One region of the Marinobacter sp. R17 genome, then DNA from elsewhere that is predicted to be linked to it. Evidence: riboswitches for the same ligand, from Rfam matches in the RefSeq annotation. Region 1 holds a riboswitch; each other region holds the start of a gene.
What was found. A riboswitch is a leader RNA that binds a small molecule or an ion and turns the genes downstream of it on or off. The one in region 1 is predicted to bind cobalamin.
Positions count from the first base shown of each region.

Region 2: linked by a shared signal. The riboswitch ahead of EB809_RS09875 (ABC transporter substrate-binding protein) and the one ahead of EB809_RS08780 (CbtB domain-containing protein) in region 1 are both predicted to bind cobalamin.
Region 3: linked by a shared signal. The riboswitch ahead of EB809_RS20390 (TonB-dependent receptor domain-containing protein) and the one ahead of EB809_RS08780 (CbtB domain-containing protein) in region 1 are both predicted to bind cobalamin.

Region 1 covers NZ_RHGZ01000009.1:86,527-93,968, forward strand. The annotation lists gene cbiB (adenosylcobinamide-phosphate synthase CbiB) at 77-988, shown strand; gene cobD (threonine-phosphate decarboxylase CobD) at 1,003-2,070, shown strand; gene EB809_RS08770 (cobyric acid synthase) at 2,089-3,561, shown strand; gene bluB (5,6-dimethylbenzimidazole synthase) at 3,561-4,274, shown strand; cobalamin riboswitch at 4,324-4,536, shown strand; gene EB809_RS08780 (CbtB domain-containing protein) at 4,570-4,761, shown strand; gene EB809_RS08785 (CbtA family protein) at 4,859-5,623, shown strand; partial or broken gene EB809_RS21170 (ATP-binding protein) at 5,604-6,638, shown strand; gene cobO (cob(I)yrinic acid a,c-diamide adenosyltransferase) at 7,310-7,442, shown strand, end outside.
Region 2 covers NZ_RHGZ01000011.1:55,340-62,781, reverse strand. The annotation lists gene EB809_RS09895 (methyltransferase) at 1-521, opposite strand, end outside; gene EB809_RS09890 (SelT/SelW/SelH family protein) at 528-815, opposite strand; gene EB809_RS09885 (putative bifunctional diguanylate cyclase/phosphodiesterase) at 852-2,762, opposite strand; gene EB809_RS09880 (heme NO-binding domain-containing protein) at 2,755-3,318, opposite strand; cobalamin riboswitch at 3,484-3,677, shown strand; gene EB809_RS09875 (ABC transporter substrate-binding protein) at 3,840-4,901, shown strand; gene EB809_RS09870 (FecCD family ABC transporter permease) at 4,898-5,947, shown strand; gene EB809_RS09865 (ABC transporter ATP-binding protein) at 5,944-6,708, shown strand; gene EB809_RS09860 (polyphosphate kinase) at 6,721-7,442, opposite strand, start outside.
Region 3 covers NZ_RHGZ01000045.1:1,297-8,738, forward strand. The annotation lists gene EB809_RS20380 (ABC transporter ATP-binding protein) at 1-645, shown strand, start outside; gene EB809_RS20385 (hypothetical protein) at 683-1,042, opposite strand; cobalamin riboswitch at 1,341-1,537, shown strand; gene EB809_RS20390 (TonB-dependent receptor domain-containing protein) at 1,680-3,476, shown strand; gene polA (DNA polymerase I) at 3,501-6,215, opposite strand; gene EB809_RS20400 (DUF2782 domain-containing protein) at 6,331-6,654, shown strand; gene EB809_RS20405 (fibronectin type III domain-containing protein) at 6,720-7,154, opposite strand.

The DNA.
Region 1 (7,442 bases):
TCGAGTAGACTGTGCCGCTTGTCTGGAGTCATGCCCTGGGTCAATTGCCGGGCAATTACGTCGAGGAAGGCCTGAATTGTTAGCTTCTGCCGGTGTCTGTCTGCTTGCTGTGCTGCTGGATCATTGGCTGGGAGAACCCAGACGATGGCATCCGCTGGTCGCGTACGGCCGGTGGGTGTCCAGGGTCGAGCAACGCCTTAATCGGGCTCCGGGTTCGATCAGCAATGGCGTGGCGGGGGTGTTGATCCTCACCGTCCCGATCACGGGGGTTGCCTGGCTAGTCACTGACTTAACGCCCGACCCGTTACGGCTGACACTCGAGGTTGTTGTACTCTGGCTGGCCATGTCCCTGAGAGGCCTCGCCGAGCACGGGCAGGCTGTCGCCGTTGAATTGGAAAAGGGCGACCTGCCAGCCGCCCGGAAGGCCGTCGGCCGGATCGTCAGCCGCAAAACCGAGGCACTGGACGACACCGGGGTAGCCACCGCGGCCACGGAGTCCATGCTGGAAAACGGAGCGGACGCGGTGTTCGCCAGCCTGTTCTGGTATCTCGTTGCCGGGCTGCCCGGAGTTGTCCTGCATCGCATGGTCAACACGCTGGACGCCATGTGGGGTTATCGAAACGAGCGGTTCAATCGGTTCGGCCGGTTTGCTGCGCGCCTGGACGACGTCATGAGCGCGATCCCGGCCCGCCTGACGGCGTTGACCTATGCACTGGTCGGCCAAACCCGAAGGGCCTGGCAATGTTGGCAGACGCAAGGGCGATCCTGGGAAAGCCCCAATGCCGGCCCGGTGATGGCAGCCGGCGCCGGCGCGCTCGGCGTATCCCTGGGTGGTGCGGCGCCCTACAGCGAAGGGCTGCGGCAGCGTCCGGTACTGGGCGCTGGGCCTGCGGCGACAGCCGATTCGATACGGGCCTCGATTCGCCTCGTCTACCGGGGCGTTGCACTGTGGCTGATCGCGGCGGTGTTGTTGTCGGTCATCCTGTGAAACCGGAAGGAACCATGGCATCTCCAAATAACCTGGCACACGGCGGGCGCCTCAATGAGGCGGTACGTCGATGGCGCATTCCGAGAGAACAGTGGCTGGATCTGTCCACCGGCATCAATCCGGTCGGTTGGCCGATTCCGTCGTTGCCGGCGAGCGTCTGGCAACGGCTTCCTGAAGACGATGACGGACTGGAACGGATCCTGAAAAGCTGGGCCCAAGCCGCAGAGAGCGCAGGTGTCCTGCCAGTGCCCGGTTCCCAGGCCGCTATTCAGGGTTTGCCTCGCCTCCGCTCTCGGTGCCGTGTGGGTGTGCCCGCTCCGGGCTACGAGGAGCACGGTCGTTGCTGGGCGTTGGCAGGTCATGACGTCGTGCCCGTGGAGGTCGCCAAGTCCGAAAACAACGACGACTGGCTCGATGCGCTGGATGTCCTGGTCTGGATTCATCCCAATAACCCGACGGGATTGCGGGTCGATCGTGAGACGCTGTTGCACTGGCACGATCGCTTGCAGTCCCGGGGTGGCTGGCTGGTGGTCGATGAGGCTTTTCTGCTGCCGGATGAAACCACTCACAGCCTGGCACCGTTTGCCGATCGCCCCGGGTTGCTCGTCCTGAAGTCCATTGGCAAGTTCTTCGGACTCGCAGGGCTGCGCGCGGGCGCCCTGTTCGGTGAGTCCGGAATTGTCGATCGTCTGGCGTCCGATCTGGGGCCCTGGGCCGTCAGTGGGCCGGCTCGCGCCATCCTGGCTGAAGTGCTGACGGATATCGGCTGGCAAACACACACCGCCGGGCGCCTGCGCCGGGACAGTGAGCGCCTGGCCGGTTTGTTGGCAGGGGCTGGGTTGTCAGTGACCGGAGGCACGGCGCTGTTCCAGTACGTTGTGACGGAACAGGCCGTCCCGCTGGCCGACCAACTGGCCGCTCGCGGGATTCTGATGCGTCGGTTTGAGACACCGACTGCATTGCGGTTCGGGCTACCCGGCGTCGAGAGCGAGTGGGCCCGACTTGAGCGGGCGTTTTGCGACATTCGGGGTGCGGGCTCTGCGGGCCATTCGTTCGACGATCCCCAATCTTCCGCGTTTTAACCACAGGCTGTATCGACTATGACCACCTTGATGATTCAGGGCACCACCTCCGATGCCGGCAAGAGCACCGTCGTTGCGGCCCTGTGTCGCTGGCTGGCTCGCCAGGGCGTCTCGGTTGCGCCTTTCAAACCCCAGAACATGGCGCTGAACAGTGCGGTAACCGTCGACGGCGGAGAAATCGGCCGGTCGACGGCGTTGCAGGCGCTGGCCTGCGGTATCGAACCCCACAGCGACATGAACCCGGTTTTGCTCAAACCCCAGACGGATTCGGGCGCCCAGGTCATTCTGCGTGGCCAGGTCCACGGCAACATGGGGGCGCTGGACTACCACGCCTACAAAGCCGAGGCCGCTGAATCGGTGATGGCCGCCTGGCGCGCGCTTTCGGAACGGTACGACGTGATCGTGGCGGAAGGGGCGGGCAGTCCGGCCGAAATCAACCTGCGCGCGAACGACATCGCGAACATGGGCTTTGCCGAAGCCGCCGATTGCCCCGTGTTGCTGGTCGGTGACATCGAACGGGGTGGGGTGTTTGCCCAGTTGGTCGGTACGCTGACGCTGCTCTCGGAAAGCGAGCAGGCTCGCATTGCCGGCTTCGTGATCAACCGGTTCCGGGGCGACGCGGGGCTGTTGGACTCTGGTCTGAGCTGGCTCACTGAGCGCACGGGCAAGCCGGTGGTCGGCGTTTTGTCCTACCTCAAGGGCCTGTTGCTGGACGCCGAGGACAGCGTCAACCTGGGCGGCGCCGAGGGGGGTGGAAAGCTTCGGGTTACCGTGCCGAGACTGCCGCGCATTAGTAACCACAACGACTTCGATCCCTTGCGGGCTCATCCGGAAGTGGATCTGCGATTCGTCGGCGAGGGCGAAGCGATTCCGCCGGGCGACGTCATCATCCTGCCGGGGAGCAAAAGCACCCGCTCGGACTTGGGCTGGCTGAAGGCGCATGGCTGGCCGGCCGCCATCACCCGGCACTTGCGTTATGGCGGCCATGTCTTTGGGATTTGCGGTGGTTTCCAGATGCTGGGGGAGTGGGTGGCCGATCCGGACGGACTGGAAGGCACGCCCGGAAACACCGAAGGGCTGGGCTGGCTGGCGATCAATACGCGCATGGTCTCCGGCAAGCAATTGCGTAACGTTACCGGAAGCCTCCACCTGGACGGTCCGGAGAACCCGGTGCCGCTGACCGGATACGAGATTCACAACGGCGTCACCACGGGGGCCGCACTCAACAGGCCGCTGGCTTATCTTGACGGTCGGCCGGACGGCGCGATCAGCGACGACGGTCAGGTAATGGGCACCTACGTGCATGGAGTCTTCGATCGCGCAGAGGCCTGTAAGGCGCTCCTGGCCCATTGGGGACTGCGCAGTCGCCGGGCCGTCGATTATCAGCAGCACCGCCTGCATCAGCTCGATCGACTGGCGGATCAGCTGGAGAAAGAACTGGATACCGACCTGCTGCGTCGGCTACTGAAACTGAACGGGGAAACGGTTTGATGTCCGCCGACAACGCCTTTACCGACGAGGAACGCAGCGGACTCTACCGCGCCATTTTCGAGCGCCGGGACGTGCGCTCCCAATTCCTGCCGGACCCGGTGCCGCCGGATGTGCTCGGGCGTCTTCTGGAAGCCGCCCATCACGCTCCGTCCGTGGGTTTCATGCAGCCCTGGGATTTTCTGGTCATCGAAAGCCGCGAGGTTCGCCAGCGTGTGCTGGATAATTTCGACCAGGAAAACCAGCGGGCCGCCGACAACTACACCGGCGAACGCGAATCCACGTACCGCAGCCTCAAACTCCAGGGCATTCTCGATAGCCCGCTAAACCTCTGCATCACCTGCGATCGCCGTCGCGGTGGCTCTAACGTCCTGGGCCGGAATTCCATCGTGGAAACGGACCTGTTCAGCACCTGCCTGGCCGTCCAGAACCTGTGGCTGGCGGCACGGGCGGAAGGCATTGGCGTGGGTTGGGTCAGCATCCTGGACCAGGACAAATTGGCGCAGGTGCTGGAGCTGCCGGAGGGGGTCTACCCATTGGCTTACCTGTGTATCGGGTATGTGAGTGAATTCCTGGACCAGCCGGAACTGCAGGCCAAAGGCTGGCGTTCCCGGTTGCCGTTGGATGAGCTGGTGCACCGTGACCGCTGGTCCGGCACGCTGGGCTCTGAGCATCCGCTGGCGGAGTGGCTTGCAGAACGGCCTGAACGGAAATAATCGTAAATTCGCCAGGATGCGTTGCGCCCGTCGTAAGAGTTGCATTACGATGGACGCCTTGAAGATGGGTGCCTCTCACAGAGAGGATAATCGGGAAGTATGGTGCGGCCTCACGGCCAATTCCATCGCTGCCCCCGCATCGGTAATGAAGATGTAGCCTGCACGAGCCACTGGCATTTGCCGGGAAGGCGTAGGCGACGAGACGGTCGACAGACCGTTTCCTCTTCGAGCCCGAAGACCGGCCCGTCACTTCGATCCATCCAATGACGGTGCGGCGGGCACCGGGGGAGATAACATGTCTGTAGTTTCCACGCCTTCCACGGAACGGGTGTCCCGTTCTGGTTCCCACGTTTCATCAGCCATCCAGCAGGGTGCGGTTGCGCTTTTCGGCGCGCTGATCCTTTATGCGGTGGGCTTCCTGCCGATGAGTGCCGCGCACAATGCCGCGCACGACACCCGGCACACGTTCGTTTTTCCCTGCCACTGAGCACGGATCATCACTGACAACCGCTGACGTTCGTCGGTCGACTTGCTGACCGGCCAACCGCGTCACGTGATTCTGTGTTTTCATCGGAGGGAAAACCATGTTCCGTTCATTGATCCTGGGCGCCTGTCTGGTTGGACTGATCCTGGGTCTGGCCATGACGGCCTTTGAAGCACTGGGCACGTCGCCCATCATCCTTGCCGCCGAGCAGTACGAAACCGCTGAGCCGGTAGCTCACCATCACGATCATGCCGATCACGACCACGGCGAGAGCGCAGGCCACCATCATGGCGATGACGCCTGGGCCCCGGCGGACGGCGCCGAACGCCTGTTCTACACCACGGTTTCCAACATCTGCGCCGGTATCGGCTTCGCGGCCATCCTGCTGGTCGTGATGAACCAGCTGCGGGAAAGGGGCCGAATGACCCCGAAAGTCCAGCAGGGTTTGTTGCTGGGCGCACTGGGATATCTGGCGGTGTTCATTGCGCCGTCGATCGGCCTGCCGCCTGAAATCCCCGGGGCCAGCGCCGCAGCTCTCGAACTCCGGCAAACCTGGTGGATCGTCACTGTGGTTTTAGCGGCGGCTGGACTCGGTGTCCTGTTTTTGGCAACGGGATGGAAGCGGCTCCTGGGTGTGCCGTTGCTGATCGCTCCGCAGTTTTTCGTACCGGTCCATGACGGACCGATGTTCGCCAATCCGGATCCCGAGGCGGTGCTGGCGCTGACCGAGCTGCATCACCGATTTATCTGGGCATCCGGGCTGGCCAATCTCGGGTTCTGGCTGCTGGCCGGCGTGCTGTGCGCCCTGGTGCTGAAACGTCTGGCGGACAAGGGGCGGTTGGGTCATGTCAACGCAGCCGTCTGAGTTTCCGTTCACGGCCATCGTTGGTCAATCGTCGCTGAAGACGGCGCTGATCCTGAACGCGATCAACCCGAAAATCGGCGGCGTACTGATCAGCGGCCCCCGGGGAAGCGCCAAGTCGACAATGGCCCGGGCATTGGCGGACATCCTGCCGATCGACGGTGAAGGCAGACGTTCGCCCTTCGTGAACCTGCCGCTGGGCACGAGCGAGGATCGCCTGATCGGCAGCCTCGACCTGCAGGGTGTGTTGGCCGATCAGAACGTACGATTCCAGCCCGGTTTGCTGGCGAAGGCCGACGGCGGCGTTCTCTACGTGGATGAAGTCAACCTGTTGCCCGACGCGTTGGTGGACTTGCTGCTGGATGCGGCGGCCCGGGGCACCAACGTGGTGGAGCGGGACGGGATCAGCCACACCCACTCAGCGCGCTTCGCCCTGATCGGCACGATGAACCCGGATGAAGGGGAGCTGAGGCCGCAACTGCTGGACCGTTTCGGGCTGTGCCTGGAGCTGGAACGCACGATTCCAAGGGCGGACCGGGTGGCCATCGTCCAGCAGCGGGAAGCTTTCGAAAACGATCCACTGCGTTTCTGCGCGCAATTTGAAGACCAGCAGCAGACACTCGCGAATCGTATTGTGCACGCCCGGGAAAGTCTGGCGTCTGTCACCACACCGGATTGGGTGTATCCCCACATCGCCGAACAATGCGAGGCGGCGGGCGTAGAAGGGCTGCGCGCGGACGTGACCTGGCACCGGGCGGCGCAGGCCCATGCCGCCTGGCGAGGAGATGGTTCAATCTCGCTGCACGATCTCGAGGCGGTCGAACCCTGGGTGCTCGCGCACCGGCGCACGACACCGCCCACGGAACCGCCGGCGCCCAAAGATGGCTCATCCGGATCAGATCCGCTCGATGGTCAGAATAGGGGGCATCAGGGTGATGGCCGAGAAGAACAAGGGCAGTGGGGCGCGCTTCCGCCCGAGGCCCAGCGTACCGAAGCCGTCGACTGGCACGCGCCACCGGCTTCACAGTCACAGCACAATGCCCACCAGCGGACGACAACCCCGGCCTCGAAAGCCCGCAAAGGCGATCACGCCGGACAGCGCCGCGCCCAACGCACCAACAACAAGCCGGACTGGTTTGCCACGTTGCTGACGAACCGGGGGCGCTGGCCGTTGCGTGAACTGCGCTTTCGCAAGGCCCGATCCGGCCAGCCCGTATTGCACCTGGTGCTGTTGGACACGTCCGGATCCACACTGGGTAAGCGCCTTCTGGGGCGGGCCAAAGGTATGGTGGAATCCGTCGCACACCAGGCTTATGCCGCCCGCGAGCAGATCGCCGTGCTGGCGTTCGGAAACGATGGCGTGCAGCCGGTCCTGTCGAGGCGTCGCGCCCCCAAGGCCATGGCCGACCGACTGGATGCGACCCATGGCGGCGGGGGAACACCCCTGCGCGCCGCCGTGAGCCGTGCGGCGCAGCTCATCCGGCAATGGCAGCGCCGCGAGCCGGGGCTGCATATCCGAACCTACCTGATTACGGACGGCCGCACGCGCCAACCCCTGCATGATTTACCCAGGCTGGGGGACTGCGTCGTCGTCGACACCGAACAGTCCGTCATCAAGCGAGGCCGCGGCCCGCAGATTGCTGAACAACTGGGCGCGCTGTACCAGACGCTGCCCGCCATGGAGGCCTTATGAGCGACACAACACACGCCAGCCGGATGCAAAAGAAAAAGGATGTGGTGGACGGCCGCATCGCCCGGGCCACAGAGGAACGGGGCGTGCTGATCCTGCTCAAGGGAAACGGCAAGGGCAAAAGCAGTTCCG
Region 2 (7,442 bases), on a different contig from region 1:
TCCCCGTAGCGCTCGGCCAGAGCATTGCCGTCGGCCACCAGCGCAGCATCCCACTCATAGCCGGCCAGCGGTGCCCTGGCGGTCGGCGCCAGGGTCCGCGCCAGGTGGCCCTTGCCGCAGCACCAGTCGAGTATCGGGTGTTCCAGCGGTTGCACGGCGGCCGCAAAGGCGCCGGCCTGCAGCCGCTTGCGGCCGGGCATGTCCACCGCCCGGGTTTCCGGCAGGGCCAGCGACTCGCCCGACAAGTCCGGCAGCTCCAGCAAGGCCTGGCGCCGGGTGATCGCCGGCAGCCAGGTCGAGAGCCGCGCGACCAGACATTCGGGATCGGCTTCGTAGGCGTCGACGTCGGGGTCAGGCCGTTCCTCGAGAAACGCCGCCATATCCGGATACCGGCGGCACCAGTCGGGCGCCGGTGAACTGAAGGGGGCCGGTTGCCAGAGATCGGCGTGATCGGTCAGCCAGCGGTCGAGCGCCGACCAGCGCTCGGCCCAGTCGTGGCTTTGTTGGGCGGGAGCCTTCATCGTGGTTCAGCGGTCATCGGTTTTGCGATCGGCATGGCCCAGTGGGCGCTCTGGCGCCACGACGTCGCGGACCGCCTGCTTGAGCTCGGTGATGTCGGGAAAGCGGCCGGCCGCCTTGCGCGACCAGACCGTCTGGTCGTCCGCCCGGACTTCGAACACGCCGCCCGTGCCCGGCTTCAGGACCAGCTCGCCAATCTCATCTTCGAAGGTGGTCAGCAGTTCCTGCGCCATCCAGGCGGCGCGCAGCAGCCAGCGACATTGGGTGCAGTAGTGGATTTCGACGCGACTGGGCATAACGGTGATTCCGGGTCATCAGTACGGGGTGAGCCGCTATTGTCGCCCGTCGGACACCGGCTTGACCACCGGCTGCAACAGACCGTCGGCCGGCAAGCTGGCAATCAGGTCATCCACCGGCAAGGGGCGGCTGAACAGGAAGCCCTGACCGACCATGGCGCCCATCCCCATCAGGCAGCTCAATTCCAGATCGTTCTCGATGCCTTCCACCACCACCGTCAGTCTCAGCCGTTCACACAGGGAAATGATCATTTCCAGGATGGCTCGCTTTTCAGGATCCCGGTCCAGTCCGGAAACCAGTGAGCGATCGATCTTGAGGTAGTCCAGGGGCAGATTGCGGAGATACGCCAGGGAGGAATAGCCCGAGCCGAAATCGTCCAGTGCCACACCGATGCCGCCGTCGCGCAGTTCGTTCATCAGTTTGACCGCCACCCGGGAATCCGCCATCACCGCCGTTTCGGTCATCTCCACCTTGAAGCGAGCCGGCGACATGCCCGCCTCCGACAGCCGCCGCAGCAGGCTTTCGGCGAGATGGGGATCGTGCAGCTGGACCGGCGACAGGTTGACGCCCAGATTGAAGTCATTGCCGTAGACCTCGACCAGCCTCGGGTCGTTGAACAGGGGAATCACCTGGTCCAGCAACCGCTCGCTCAATTCCCGGATCAGTCCGGTTTCTTCCGCCACCGGAATGAACTGGTCCGGGGGAATGATGCCGCGCTCCGGATGGCGGATCCGGGCCAGGACTTCAAAGCCACTCAGCCGCCCGGCCTGCAGATTGACCAGGGGCTGCAGGAAAGGCTCCACCCAGCCCAGACGCAAGGCATTACGCAGCAACTGTTCGGTTTCCAGGCGATCGAGATTCTCCCGGCTCATGCTGTCGTGATAGCGCAGGCAGGACCCGCTTCCCTGCTGGCGGGCCTTGCGCATCAGGGTACGGGTCGCCTGCAGCACCGCATCGGCCGATTCCAGGCGGGTTTCGCGCACCGGCATCAGGCCGACCACACCGCTGAGCCAGACGCTGCGTTTCTCCACATGGAATACCCGGTCGAAGGCCCGCTGGACATCGCCGGCACGGTCCAGGCCTGCGTTCGGGTCGGGGCTGTTGATCAGGATGGCGGTGGTACTGTCGGACAGACTGGCGATCAGTTCGCCATTGCGCACACACTCCTCCATACGCCGACGCAACTCCCCCGCCAGGATCCCGCTTTCCCGGCCGTTCAGGGTCTCGCGCACCAGGGCGTAATTGGGCAGGGCCAGCACCACCAGGTCCAGGTGGCCGGACTGCTGAGCGCGCATGCGTTCATCAAGGATGGTTTCCAGATACTGGCTGTTGGGAAAGCCGGTGACGGGATTAATGAATTTCTGCAGGGTCACGTCCGCCTGGGTGCCGGAGATCATGCGGGCAACGCCGGTTTGCGGATCGTGGTCACAGATCCCGCGGGCCACCATCCAGCGGTAGCCACCGCGGCCATTGGATAACCGGAACTCGGCCCGGAAGCGGGCCGTCAGGCCGTTGATGTGATCGTGCAGGGCCTGCCGGAAATCGGATCGGTCGGCGGGATGGATCATGTCGATCCAGACGTCCGGTTCACACCGCGCACCCAGACTGGGGCGGCCGCACTGCACCAGCCAGCGCTGGGACACCTGGATGCTGTCGGTCTCCAGGTCCCATTCCCAGACGCCGTCGTTGGCGCCTTCAATCACCAGATCCAGTCGCCGGGTTCGTTCGGCTACCCGCTCCTCCAGTTCGTCCCGGGTTCGCTCCAGCGCCTCCAGGTTGCGCCGGACCGATTCGAGTACGAAATTGGACAGCACGGACAGCTTCTGCACATCCAGGTCGTCCGACCCGGAGTTCACATGAAAGTCGAATCGCCCGTCGATCGCCTGGCACAGCTGGTCGGCAATCGCGTTGATTTCCTCACGCAGGCGCTTTTCCGAGTCAGTCAATGGCGGTCTCCGTGCGCAGGCAGAAGGTGCAGACCGGATCCCCCCGTTTCTGACAGGTCCGGACACTCAACTCGCCGGCCTCGCCGTATTCCTGCAACAATCGATCGAAGAGCGCCTCATACAGGCCGCACAGGCGATTGGGTGAGCCGTAGGTGACCACCAGATCCTCGCCCTCACGGCGAATGGCAAACTTGTCGCGCACCCGCTCACGACTGGCTTCGTTGCGCAGGCTGGACGCCAAGGTGTCATGAACGCGGGGCTGGCGTTCCAGAAAATCCCGCGCCGTTGGGGACATCCTGTAGAACATGGGAAACAGCCGACGCGATTCAACAATGAACGCATCGGCGTAGAGGCGATACAGGGCCTCCTCGTCCAGGCCGAAAACGGCCTGGGTCGCCTCGATCAGACGCAGGCACTCATCATCCGGATAATCCGTATCGATCCGGAAATCCGGCACGTCTGCCAATCCGGCCCGGCGTGTGACGTCTGCGAGCGCTTTGGCCCCACCCTCGCGCTCAACCAGTTCCAATAAAATCTTCTGGATCAATCCAATCATACGGCTCGCTGCTCAACGACGGCACCCCAAAGGTGCCTGAATAGCCCGGGCGCCGGGTCACCGGTCCGGAATCACAGTTTAGGCCAGCGCCTCCGGCTTTGCCGAATAATTCAGGCCATACCATCGGTTGACTATACGCTGGCGCTTGCCCCTCCCGATCAACCTGTTTATGCTCGACGCGTCGGTTTCCTCCGGGAATTAATAGGGAATTCGCCGCGGCCACGGCCGCGAACCGAAACTGCCCCCGCAACTGTAGGCGGCGAGCGACGTCCAATCACCAAGCCACTGGGATCCCCCGGGAAGGCAGGACGCGCCACGACCCGTCAGTCAGGAGACCTGCCGACCATCCGATTCACGACGCCGGGCGGGGTGCCCCGGGGAAAGGAAGGACCATTCCCATCATACGGATTCCTTTACAGCTTCCTGAACCCTCTTGCTATCGGCCGTGAAACCTTATTGTTATGTTATAACATAACCATTATAGTCGCTGCGCTTCGATAGCGATCCCAGGAGGTCACGTCATGTTGGTCACATTCCGTCTCACTGCTCCAGGGCGGTTCCCGTTCTGGCGACTCGTCCGCCGGTCCCTGCCGGTCCTGCTTACACTGACCGCGACCAACGCCGCGGCGGACCCGACCGCTTACCCATTGACGCTGGATAACTGCGGTCGGGAGATTCGCTTCGACGCCGCCCCGGAGTACACCGTCACCATCGGCCAGTCCGCCACCGAAACGCTCTACGCCCTGGGACTGGGCAATCGGGTGGCCGGCACGTCGGTCTGGTTCACCCCGGTACTGCCCCAGTTCAGGGCCATCAACGACCGGGTACCGCGCCTCGCCGACAACGACCCGAGCTTCGAGGCGGTGGTCAACAAACACCCGGACCTGGTGACCGTGCAATACGAATGGCACGTGGGCCCGACCGGTTCGGTGGGCACCCGCCAGCAATTCGCCGACCTGGGTATCGCCACTTACATCCTGCCGGCGGACTGCGACACCAAGGACAACGCCACCGGCGGTGATGGCACGCGGGTCGCCGCCTTCTCCACGCAGTCCATCTACAAGGGCATCCGCCAGCTTGCCACGATCTTTGACGTGCAGGACGCCGGGGAGGACCTGATCACCGACCTGAAAGGCCGGGAAACCCGGGCCATCGAACGCGCCCATGGGCTGGACCTGCCAAAAGACCTGTCCGCGGTCTTCTGGTTTTCGTCCACCGACCTGGCCGCGGCTCCCTTCGTCGCCGGTCGTCTGGGCGCGCCGGGCTACATGATGGACAAACTCGGCATCCGCAACGTGGTCGAGTCCGATGAGGAATGGCCAACCGTCGGCTGGGAGACCATTGCCCGGGCCGACCCGGACCTGATCGTGATCGCGCAGATGGACCGTCGCCGCTACCCGGCCGACGACATCCGGAAGAAGCTCGATTTCCTGCACAACGACCCCGTCGCCAGCCAGATGACCGCGGTGCGGGAAGGCCACATCGTACCGATGGACGCCCACGCCATGAGCGCCACCCTGCGCACGATCTTTGGCCTCGACTCCCTGTCGGACGCCCTGGCCGGAATGAGCTTCGACCGATGAGCCGCGTCATATCCCTGCCGGTGCCGGTGGCGCCGCGCCTGCACTGGCTGTGGCTGACCCCGCTGGTGCTGGCGATCGCCCTGGTGGCCGGCACCGCCATCGGCGAGACGCGGATTCCCGTGGACACCATTCTCAAAGTGCTGGCCAACCGCCTGTGGGATGCCGGTTACCCGGTTGACCGCATCGATGCCGGCATCGTCTGGAGCTACCGGCTCAGCCGCGCCATCGTCGCCGCCTGCTGCGGCGCCGGGCTGGCACTGACCGGGGTGGTACTGCAGGCGCTGCTGCGCAATGCGTTGGCGGATCCGTTTCTCATGGGGCTTTCGGCCGGGGCGTCGACCGGGGCGGTGGCGGTCACCGTGCTGGGTTTGGGCGCGGGTGCCATCGGCCTGTCAGCGGGCGCCTTTGCCGGCGCGGCCCTGGCCTTCGGCCTGGTGGTGGTGCTGGCCCACGCCGCCAGGCGGGGCATGCAGGCGGCCGGGGCGATCATCCTGGCGGGCATTGCCGGCGCCCAGCTGTTCAACGCGTTGACGGCCTTCATGATTGCCAAGTCGGCCAGCGCCGAGCAGGCCCGGGGCATCCTGTTCTGGCTGATGGGCAGCCTGTCCGGAGTGCGTTGGGACGACGTCGCCCTGGCGGTACCAACCGCCCTGGTCGGGCTGGGGGTGTGCCTGTGGTACATGCGCGCCCTGGATGCCTTCACCTTTGGCGCAGACAGCGCCGCGTCCATGGGCGTAGCGGTGCGTCCGGTCCGGGGCGTGCTGATTGCCGTGACCGCCCTGGTAACGGCGGTGATGGTGTCGATGGTTGGCGCCATCGGCTTCGTCGGCCTGGTGATTCCCCACGCCATGCGCCTGCTGGTGGGCAGCCGCCACGCCCGGCTGGTACCGGCTTCGGCCCTGGCCGGCGCCGTGTTCCTGGTCGGTTCGGACATCCTGTCCCGCATCCTGGTGCCCGGCCAGGTGCTGCCCATCGGCGTGATCACCTCGCTGATCGGGGCACCGGCGTTCGCCCTGATCCTGGTCCGGGGAGCGGGCAAGGCATGAAACTGACCGCCGAACATCTCGGGACCCGCATCCATGGCCGCACCCTGCTGGATAACGTGAGCCTGACCATCCGGCCCGGCGAAACCTTCGCCCTGGTCGGTCCCAACGGCTCCGGCAAGTCGACCCTGTTGCGGCTACTGGCTGGCCTGCGCCGACCGGCCCGGGGCTGCGTTCGCGTGGACGGTCGCCCGCTCGCCGGACTCAGGCGGCGCACCATCGCCCGGTCGATTGCCCTGGTCGAACAACAGGCCGAGACCAGCGACCGGCTCTGCGTGCGCGATGCCGTTGCCCTGGGTCGCACGCCGTTCCTGTCGCCGCTGCGCTTCTGGACGGACGAAGACGACACCCACGTTGACCGGGCGCTGGACGACGTCGATATGCGGCCGTTTGCCGACCGGCTCTGGCACACCCTGTCCGGCGGCGAACGCCAGCGGGTCCACATCGCCCGGGCCCTGGCCCAGCAACCCCGCATCCTGCTGCTGGACGAGCCCACCAACCACCTGGATATCCAGCACCAGTTGGCCATCCTCAGCCTGGTGCGGCGGTTGCCGGTGACCGTGGTGATCGCATTGCACGACCTGAACCAGGCGATGGCGTGCGACCGCGTTGGCGTCCTGGACGCCGGTCGGTTGGTGGCATTGGGGCCGCCTGAAGACGTACTCACTCCGGAGCGACTGTGGCAGACGTTCAGGGTGCAGGCCGACAGCATCGGCGACCCGCAGGACGGGCGGCGGATCCTGCGTTTCCGGCAGGCTCCCTGATCGCCCTTGGGGTCAATCGCCGCCCAGCAGTTTCCGGTAGGCCTTGAGGGTCTTCTCGTCCTCTACTGGATAATCCGGCGCCAGGGCCTGAAGCTGTTCGTCGACCAGGGCGGCCACGATGGACCGGGCAACGGACTTGCGATCGCCGGGGATGATGAACCAGGGCGCCTCGGCTGTGTGGGTGGCGGCAATGGCCTCCCCGGCACAGGCCAGCAACTCCTCCCGGCGCTCGAAGGCTTCCACGTCGGACGGATCGAACTTCCAGCGCTTGCGCGGTTCGTCGAGGCGCTTGATCAACCGACGACGGTGTTCATCGCCGCTGAGCCGGATCCAGCATTTGATGACCGTTGTGCCTTCCCGGGCGAGATGCGTCTCGAAGCTGCGAATGGCCTCGTATCGGGCCTGCCAGTTGTAGTCCTCCGGAGCATGGATCGGCCACAGGCGCTCGGCAATCACCGCCTCGTGATGACTGCGGTTGAAGGCCGCCAATTCACCATAGGCCGGCAGCAACGGGACGACACGCCAGAGGAAGTCGTGTCGGGTTTCCGCTCCCTGCGGCCGGGCGAAGGACCAGGCGTGGAAACCGGCCGGATCCATGTAAGTCGACAGCGTCCGGATCAGGCTGTCCTTACCGCTGGCATCGAGGCCGTGGAGGACCAGCAATACCGCCCGGGACCGGTTGGCCCATAGGCGGCGCTGGTACTCGCCGATGTTCTCCAGACTGGTATCCAGGG
Region 3 (7,442 bases), on a different contig from region 1:
CTGCTGCTGACCCTGGCGGGCCTGTTGCCGGTGGTTGCCGGCCGGGTCTGTGTTGACGGTGTGGATATCCGGCGTTGCCCGCGCAAGTTGCTGGCCCGCCGTATCGGCTTGTTGCTACAGCAGGCCCGGCTGGACTTTCCATTCACGGTCACCGAAGCGGTCAGTGCCGGACGCTATGCCCATCGGCAGGGTTGGCAGGCACTCGGGGCTTCGGATACGCCGTTCATCGAGGCGGCGATCCAGGCGTGTGGTCTGGAGGCGCTGGCCAGTGCACGAGTGGACCAGCTGTCAGGCGGCGAGCAGCGGCGGGTGGCCCTGGCGACGTTGCTGGCCCAGGATCCCGGGGTGCTGCTGCTGGACGAGCCGGCCAACCACCTGGATCTGCGTCACCAGGCGCGTCTTATGGCGCAGGTCCAGACGCTGGCCCATGACTCAGGCCGGCTGGTGTTCATGTCCGTGCACGACATCAATCTGGCTGCACGCCACGCCGATCGCATCCTGTTGCTCTACCCCGATGGCGGTCACGACGCCGGCCCGGCATCGGCCATGTTGACCGAAGAGTGCCTGGCCCGGGTCTTCAACCATCCAGTGGAACGGGTGGGTGAGGGCGCCCGTGCCCTCTGGGTACCACGCTCGGCATCGTAAGTGACGTGGGGCGGTGCTGTTGATGCAGCCGGTCGGATCAGGCCGGCACTTCCACCTTGCGGCCGCGGTAGGTGATCGTCCGCGTCCGCCCGCTGTCCTCGGTTGCCTCTTTTTCAGCCGGAGGGGCCGGTTCGGCCAGTTCCTGTCCCCGGTACATCCGGCGTTGGGTGTCGCTGTCACCGGCGTCAGGCAGGTGTTGGCGAAGTTCGTTCCAGGTTCGGGCCAGGTGATTGGAACGTGACTTTTCGGCGTAGTCCGCCAGGCGGTCTTCCAGGTGGTCGTCGGTCAGGTGAAGCTTAACGCCGAATTCCGCCAGGATCAGCTTGCGGCACTGATGGACGAGCTTGAGCAGCCCGCGATCCAGCAACCAATTGCGTTCTGGTGCTAGCGTCATCATGGTCGTTACCTCATTCAGTGGGTGCCCGGTTTATCGGCACCGTGGCCACTACATCGTGATCAGGTTCGGATGTGTCACGACATCCCGTTTTCGACGATAGGACGCAAGCTAAAATTGTGCCGGAAACTAAATGCTTGATTTAAAAGGGTCGTGATCAATCCGTGAAGATGCAAAATGCACTGATATAACGCGGTGTTCGTTTAAGGTGCACGCCAATAGCGAAAGGCCTCGTGCCCGACATTGACCTGAGGGGGTTCTGGGCATAGAGTGCCCGCCAGAAAGATGACAGCGTTGTCATCAAGAACGATCAGCAGGCGGTGCTCGCACGGCGAGTGAAACGGGAACCTGGTGCAATCCCAGGGCTGCCCCCGCAACGGTAAATGGTAATGACAGGTACATGGCCACTGGATCCCGAGATCCGGGAAGGCGTATCTGATCTCCAGCCAGACTGGAATGCCATGAGCCCGGAGACCGGCCGTCTGCCCAGTGTGGCGCTTCCTGTGAAGCGCGGCACGTCGCATGCGGTGTAGCGGAGGGCTTCACCGGTGGTCCCTCCAGCTCCCTGTCTGTCGGAACCGCTCCCGCCCTCTTCTCACCGGGTACTCCTGTTTTCTGTTGAGGGCGCACACCCGTGAGAATGACTTCGAACCTGACCCTGGGCCTGATCGTAGGCTGTTTGGCCCCCGGTTTGTCGGCCGAAACCCTGAATCCCATCGTCGTCACGCCGACGCGGACAGCGCAGACCGTGGACGAGACCAACGCTTCGGTGACCGTGATCAGTCGCGAGGATATTGAACGCAGCACGGCCACATCGGTGCAGGATGTTCTGCGTTCGGTTCCGGGTGTGTCCGTTACGGATACGGGGGGCGCCGGCAAACAGTCCAGCGTCTTTATCCGCGGCTCCAACTCGGATCACGTTCTCGTGCTGGTTGATGGTATGAAGGTGGGTGGCGCAACGGCCGGGACGGCGCAGCTGGAAAATATTCCGCTGGCCCTGGTGGACCACATCGAAGTGGTTCGCGGACCGCGCTCCAGCCTGTATGGTTCGGAAGCCATTGGTGGCGTGATCCAGATCTTCACCCGCCGCGGCACGCTGGATCCCGAAGCGATCTCGGAAGTCAGTGCCGGCAACAATGGTACGGCACGGCTGACGCAACACTTCTCGGGTACGGCCGGCGACACGCGCTACAGCCTGTCAGCGTCACTTTACGATACCGATGGCGTCGACTCGCAGCCGGCGAGTAACCAGCGCGACGACGATGGTTTTACCAGCAAGTCCGTCAGTGCCAGCCTCGATCAGCAGGTGACCGACGACCTCTCGCTGGGCCTCAACCTGATGCATGCCCAGGGCGAGAACGATTACGACGATGGAAGCCGTTACAGTACCAGTGATCAGCGCTACTGGAACGAGTTTATCCAGCAGTCCGGCCGTGTGTTTGCGGATTATTCGGTCTCTGACCGGGTCAGCCTGCACGGCCAGGTGGGATTCGGTCGTGAGACCAACGAGAATCACATCAATCTGTCGCCTTACTACGACTACGAAACCAAACGTCAGCAGTACCTGCTGCAAAGCGATATCGAGCTGACGGACTACCAGTTGCTGACGCTGGGCGTCGAGCGCATCGATGAGTCGGTGGATGCCTCCACCGACTACACTGAGGATTCCCGTTATAACAACGCCGCCTTCGCCCAGTGGCAGACCCTGAACCAGCCGCTGCATGTGGAAGCCTCCGCCCGTTACGACGATAACGAAGCGTATGGCGAGGAAACCACCGGGGCACTGTCAGTGGGCTATATGCTCAGCGAAGTGGTCATGCCTTATGTGAGCTACGGAACGGGCTTCAAGGCGCCGAATTTCAACGATCTGTATTCCCCGTTCGGGGCAAACCCGGATCTCAAAGCCGAGACCTCGGAAACCTATGAAGTGGGTATGAAGGGCAGTGCCGGGCGTCTGAGCTACGAGCTGTCGTTCTATCGCACCAATTTCGACGATCTGGTGGTGTTGGATTCCCTGTATGTGCCTTACAACGTGGGGAAGGCCACGGCGAAGGGGAGCGAGCTTAGCCTGGCCTACACCGGTATTGGCTGGTCGCTGGAAGCCGGCGCCGGCTACACCCGGGCAACCGATGACGAGACCGGGGATCCGTTAGGGCGTCGTCCCAAGTGGAATGGCCGCCTGGCGGGCAGCCGTACGTTTGGCCCGACCGAAGTCAACCTGGAATTGTTGGGTCGTACCGATTCCATCGATACGGCGGCGGGGGACGCACACGTGCCCGGTTATGTGGTGGCCAACCTCAGCCTGGGCTATGCCGCGACCGAGGCACTGAACCTGGGCCTGAAAGTCAGCAACCTGCTGGATCAGGAAGCGGTCACGGCCTACGGCTACGCCGGGCAGACCCGCCAGGTACTGGCGAGCCTGCGTTACACCTACTAACCCCGGTTTGAACAGGGGTGAGGCCTAGTGAGCCTCATCCCAGTTGTCCCCCACGCCGGCTTCCACCAGCAGCGGCACACTCAGTTCAGCCGCATTGGACATGCGCTCGGTCAGGCCCTGGGTGACCTTGTCCAGGGCCGACTCCTTCACTTCCAGGATCAGTTCGTCGTGGACCTGCATGACCATGCGGGCGTCCTTGGCGTGCGCGTCCAGCAGCCAGTCTTCAACGGCTACCATCGCTCTCTTGATGATATCGGCAGCCGTGCCCTGCATGGGCGCGTTGATGGCGGTGCGTTCGGCGGCCTGCTGCATCTGCTTGTTCTTGGCATTGATCTCCGGCAGATAGAGGCGCCGGCCATACAGGGTCTCGACGTAGCCCTGGTCGTGAGCCTGCTTGCGGATATCGTCCATGTACTGGCGCACGCCCGGGTAGCGGTGGAAATACAGGTCGATGTATTCCTGGGCCAGCTTGCGTTCGACGCCGAGCTGTCGGGACAGGCCAAAGGCGGACATGCCGTAGATCAGGCCGAAGTTGATCGCCTTGGCGCTGCGCCGCTGGTCCGAGGTGACGTTGTCGGTCGTGGTGCCGAACACCTCGGCGGCCGTGGCCTTGTGGATGTCCTTGCCGTCCGCAAAGGCTTTGAGCAGGCCTTCGTCACCGGACAGGTGGGCCATGATGCGCAGTTCGATCTGTGAGTAGTCGGCCGCGACCAGCTTGTAGCCGTCCGGCGCCACGAACGCCTGGCGGATGCGTCGGCCTTCCTCGGTGCGGATCGGGATGTTCTGCAGGTTGGGCTCGGACGATGACAGGCGACCGGTGGCCGCGACGGCCTGGTGATAGGACGTATGCACGCGACCCGTCCGCGGGCTGACCATTTCCGGGAGCCGGTCGGTGTAAGTGGACTTGAGCTTGCTCAGGCTGCGGTGCTCCAGGATCAGGTGCGGCAGCTTGTAGTCGTGAGCCAGCTCCTGCAGGACCGGCTCCGCGGTGGACGGCGCGCCCTTGGGCGTTTTCTTGACCACCGGCAGTCCCAGCTTCTCGTAGAAAATCGCCTGCAATTGCTTGGGCGAGCCGAGGTTGAAGGTTTCTCCGGCTTCCTCGTGGGCGGCCTTTTCCAGCTCGGCCATGCGTTCGGCCAACTGCTGGCTGTGGCGCTTGAGAGTGGCGGTGTCGATCATTACGCCCCGTTGTTCCATGCGCGACAGGACCGGCACCAGCGGCATATCGATCTCGGCGTAGACGGCTTCCAGGCGGCCTTCCTTCGCCAGACGCGGTCGCAAGGTCTGGTGCAGCCGCAGGGTGATGTCGGCATCCTCGGCGGCATACGGCCCGGCCTGTTCCAGATCAATCTGGTTGAAAGTCAGCTGTTTCGCGCCTTTGCCGGCAATCGACTCGAACGAGATCGTCGCCTCGCCCAGATACTTCAGGGCCAGGCTGTCCATGTCGTGGCGCGACGCGGTGGAATTGAGGACGTAGGACTCCAGCATGGTGTCCTCGGCGATGCCCTCCAGCGTGATGTCGTGGTTGGCGAGCACGTTCTTGTCGTACTTGAGGTTCTGCCCGACCTTCTTCTGTTTGGGGTCTTCCAGTAGCGGCTTGAGCGCGCCCAGCACCGTGTCGCGGGGCAGCTGATCGGGGGCGCCCATGTAGTCGTGGCCAAACGGCACGTAGGCGGCTTCGCCCGGTTCGATGGCAAAGGAAACACCGACCACTTCGGCGCTGCTGTAGTTCAGGCTGGTGGTCTCGGTGTCGAAGGCAAACAGGTCGGCTTTCTTCAGGCGTTTGACCCAATCGTCGAACTCGCCCTGGTCGGTGATGACGCTGTAGCGTTTTTCCGGCGCGTCCGGCGTCGTGTCGTCGTCCGCTGATTCGTCGCCATTGTCACTGAGCTCGGCGATCCAGGTCTTGAATTCGTACTCCTTGAACAGCGCCAGCAGCTTTTCGCGGTCGGTGTCGTCCGGCTTGACGTCCTGGATGCCGAATTCCAGATCCACATCGGTCTTGATCGTGGCCAGCTCCTTGCTCAGGGGCAGCTGCTCAAGGGCGTTGCGCAGGTTCTCGCCGATCTTGCCCTTGATCTCGTCGGCGTGCTCGATCAGGTTGTCCAGGGTGTCATACTGCTGGAGCCATTTGACGGCGGTCTTGGGGCCGCATTTGTCGACACCGGGAATGTTGTCCACCTTGTCGCCCACCAGGGCCAGGTAGTCGATAATCTGCTCCGGGGCGATGCCGAACTTGTCGGCCACGCCATCCCGGTCCATGGCGGTTTCGGTCATGGTGTTGATCAGAGTGACGTGATCGCTGACCAGTTGGGCCATGTCCTTGTCGCCGGTGGAAATCACCACGTCCACACCCTTGTCCGTGGCCTCGTACGCCAGGGTGCCGATCACGTCGTCCGCCTCCACATCGGGCACGATCAGTAGCGGCAGCCCCATGGCGCGGATGATCTCGTGGATCGGCGCGATCTGGGTGGCCAGGTCTTCCGGCATGGGCGGGCGATTCGCCTTGTAGTCTTCGTAGAGATCATGGCGGAACGTCTTGCCCTTGGCGTCGAAGACCACAACGACCTTGGAGCCGGGGAAATCCTGGTCGAGCCGGCGCAGCATGCTGATGACCCCCTTGATCGCTCCGGTGGGCTGGCCCTTGCTCGTGGTCAAGGGCGGCAGGGCGTGAAAGGCGCGGAACAGGTAGGAGGATCCGTCGACGAGAACGACTGGGGGCGTCTGCTTCTGGCTCATAGGTGCGGGATTCCGGAATCTGGTTGTGAAGATCGCTGTGTTGTGCAAATCTGCTGGGGGAGCCTTGATTTCAGGGCGCCCCAAGCGTCAAGCCGTTAAGGAACATAAGGTTAACATGAAAAAACCAATCGCCCTGCTGGTGGCCGCCATGGCCGCTGTATTAAGTGCCCAGGTCCAGGCCGAGGAAGAACAGCCGCAGCAACAGGCTCCGGTTCGGGCCTCGGAATACCAGCCATCGGCGGATGCCCCGGAAGTGGTGATCCGGCCGGGGAAAGAGGCAACGTACTACGAGTACCGCGTTAACGGAGAGCTCAAGGAAATTCGAGTGAAGCCGAAGGTCGGACCGGTCTATTACCTGGTACCGGCCGATGGGGGCGGATTTATACGCCAGGATGGTTCGCAGCTGGTGGTTCCCAAGTGGATTCTCTTCCAGTGGTGAAAAAGCGGAAGACTCTCGGGGGCTGGCCATCCCGACCGGTCGATTAACCGGTCGGGATGGGGCCGTTAGATGATATTGACCGCAATGACCTGTGACGGCTGGCTTTCCAGGCCATCGGTGTCGACTGTGGACACGGCAAATTCATAGGCTCCCGGTTCAAAGTCTTTCAGCGGGAAGCTGGTTTCGTCTGAGCCGCTGACTTTGATGGATTGATACGCATCCTGGTACTTCAGCTTGTAGTAGATCCGATAGCCGCTGATCTCGCCCACGTAAAGCTTTGACCCGTCCGCGCGTGTGGCTGGGGCAGCCCATTGCAGATTGGACGTCGCGGCTTCACGGGGTTCGCTCAGCGCGACCGCGTTGTCGGAGGTGTTCGAGGATGATTTGTAAGCTGAATCCGAGGAAGAACCGCCACCCTTACAGCCGGTGAGAAACAGGGTCGCAAAAATGAAAGACAAAAGAAGGACGTGCCGAGGCCGGCTTGGCGTTGTGTAGTTCATTGATATACCTGACGTTTCTGGAGCCTAAATTGCGCTCCTTAGCTGATTGAACATGGCCCGCTTGGGCGAGCTCTCTTTCTAGGGACGACTCACTGTTCTGCGACGACGTCCTTCGTCGCTTAATGAAAATCCCCTCAAGAGGCACTGCGGAGAAGACTCCATCCTCGTACATCCGATCGCGGTCATTATGCGGATGGTCCCCGTCGTCTCAAGTGAACATTTTGTAGGTTTTTTGAACAGGCGTTCACTTTTCGCCGGAAGTTGTATTTACGCCAGTTGGTTAGCGGC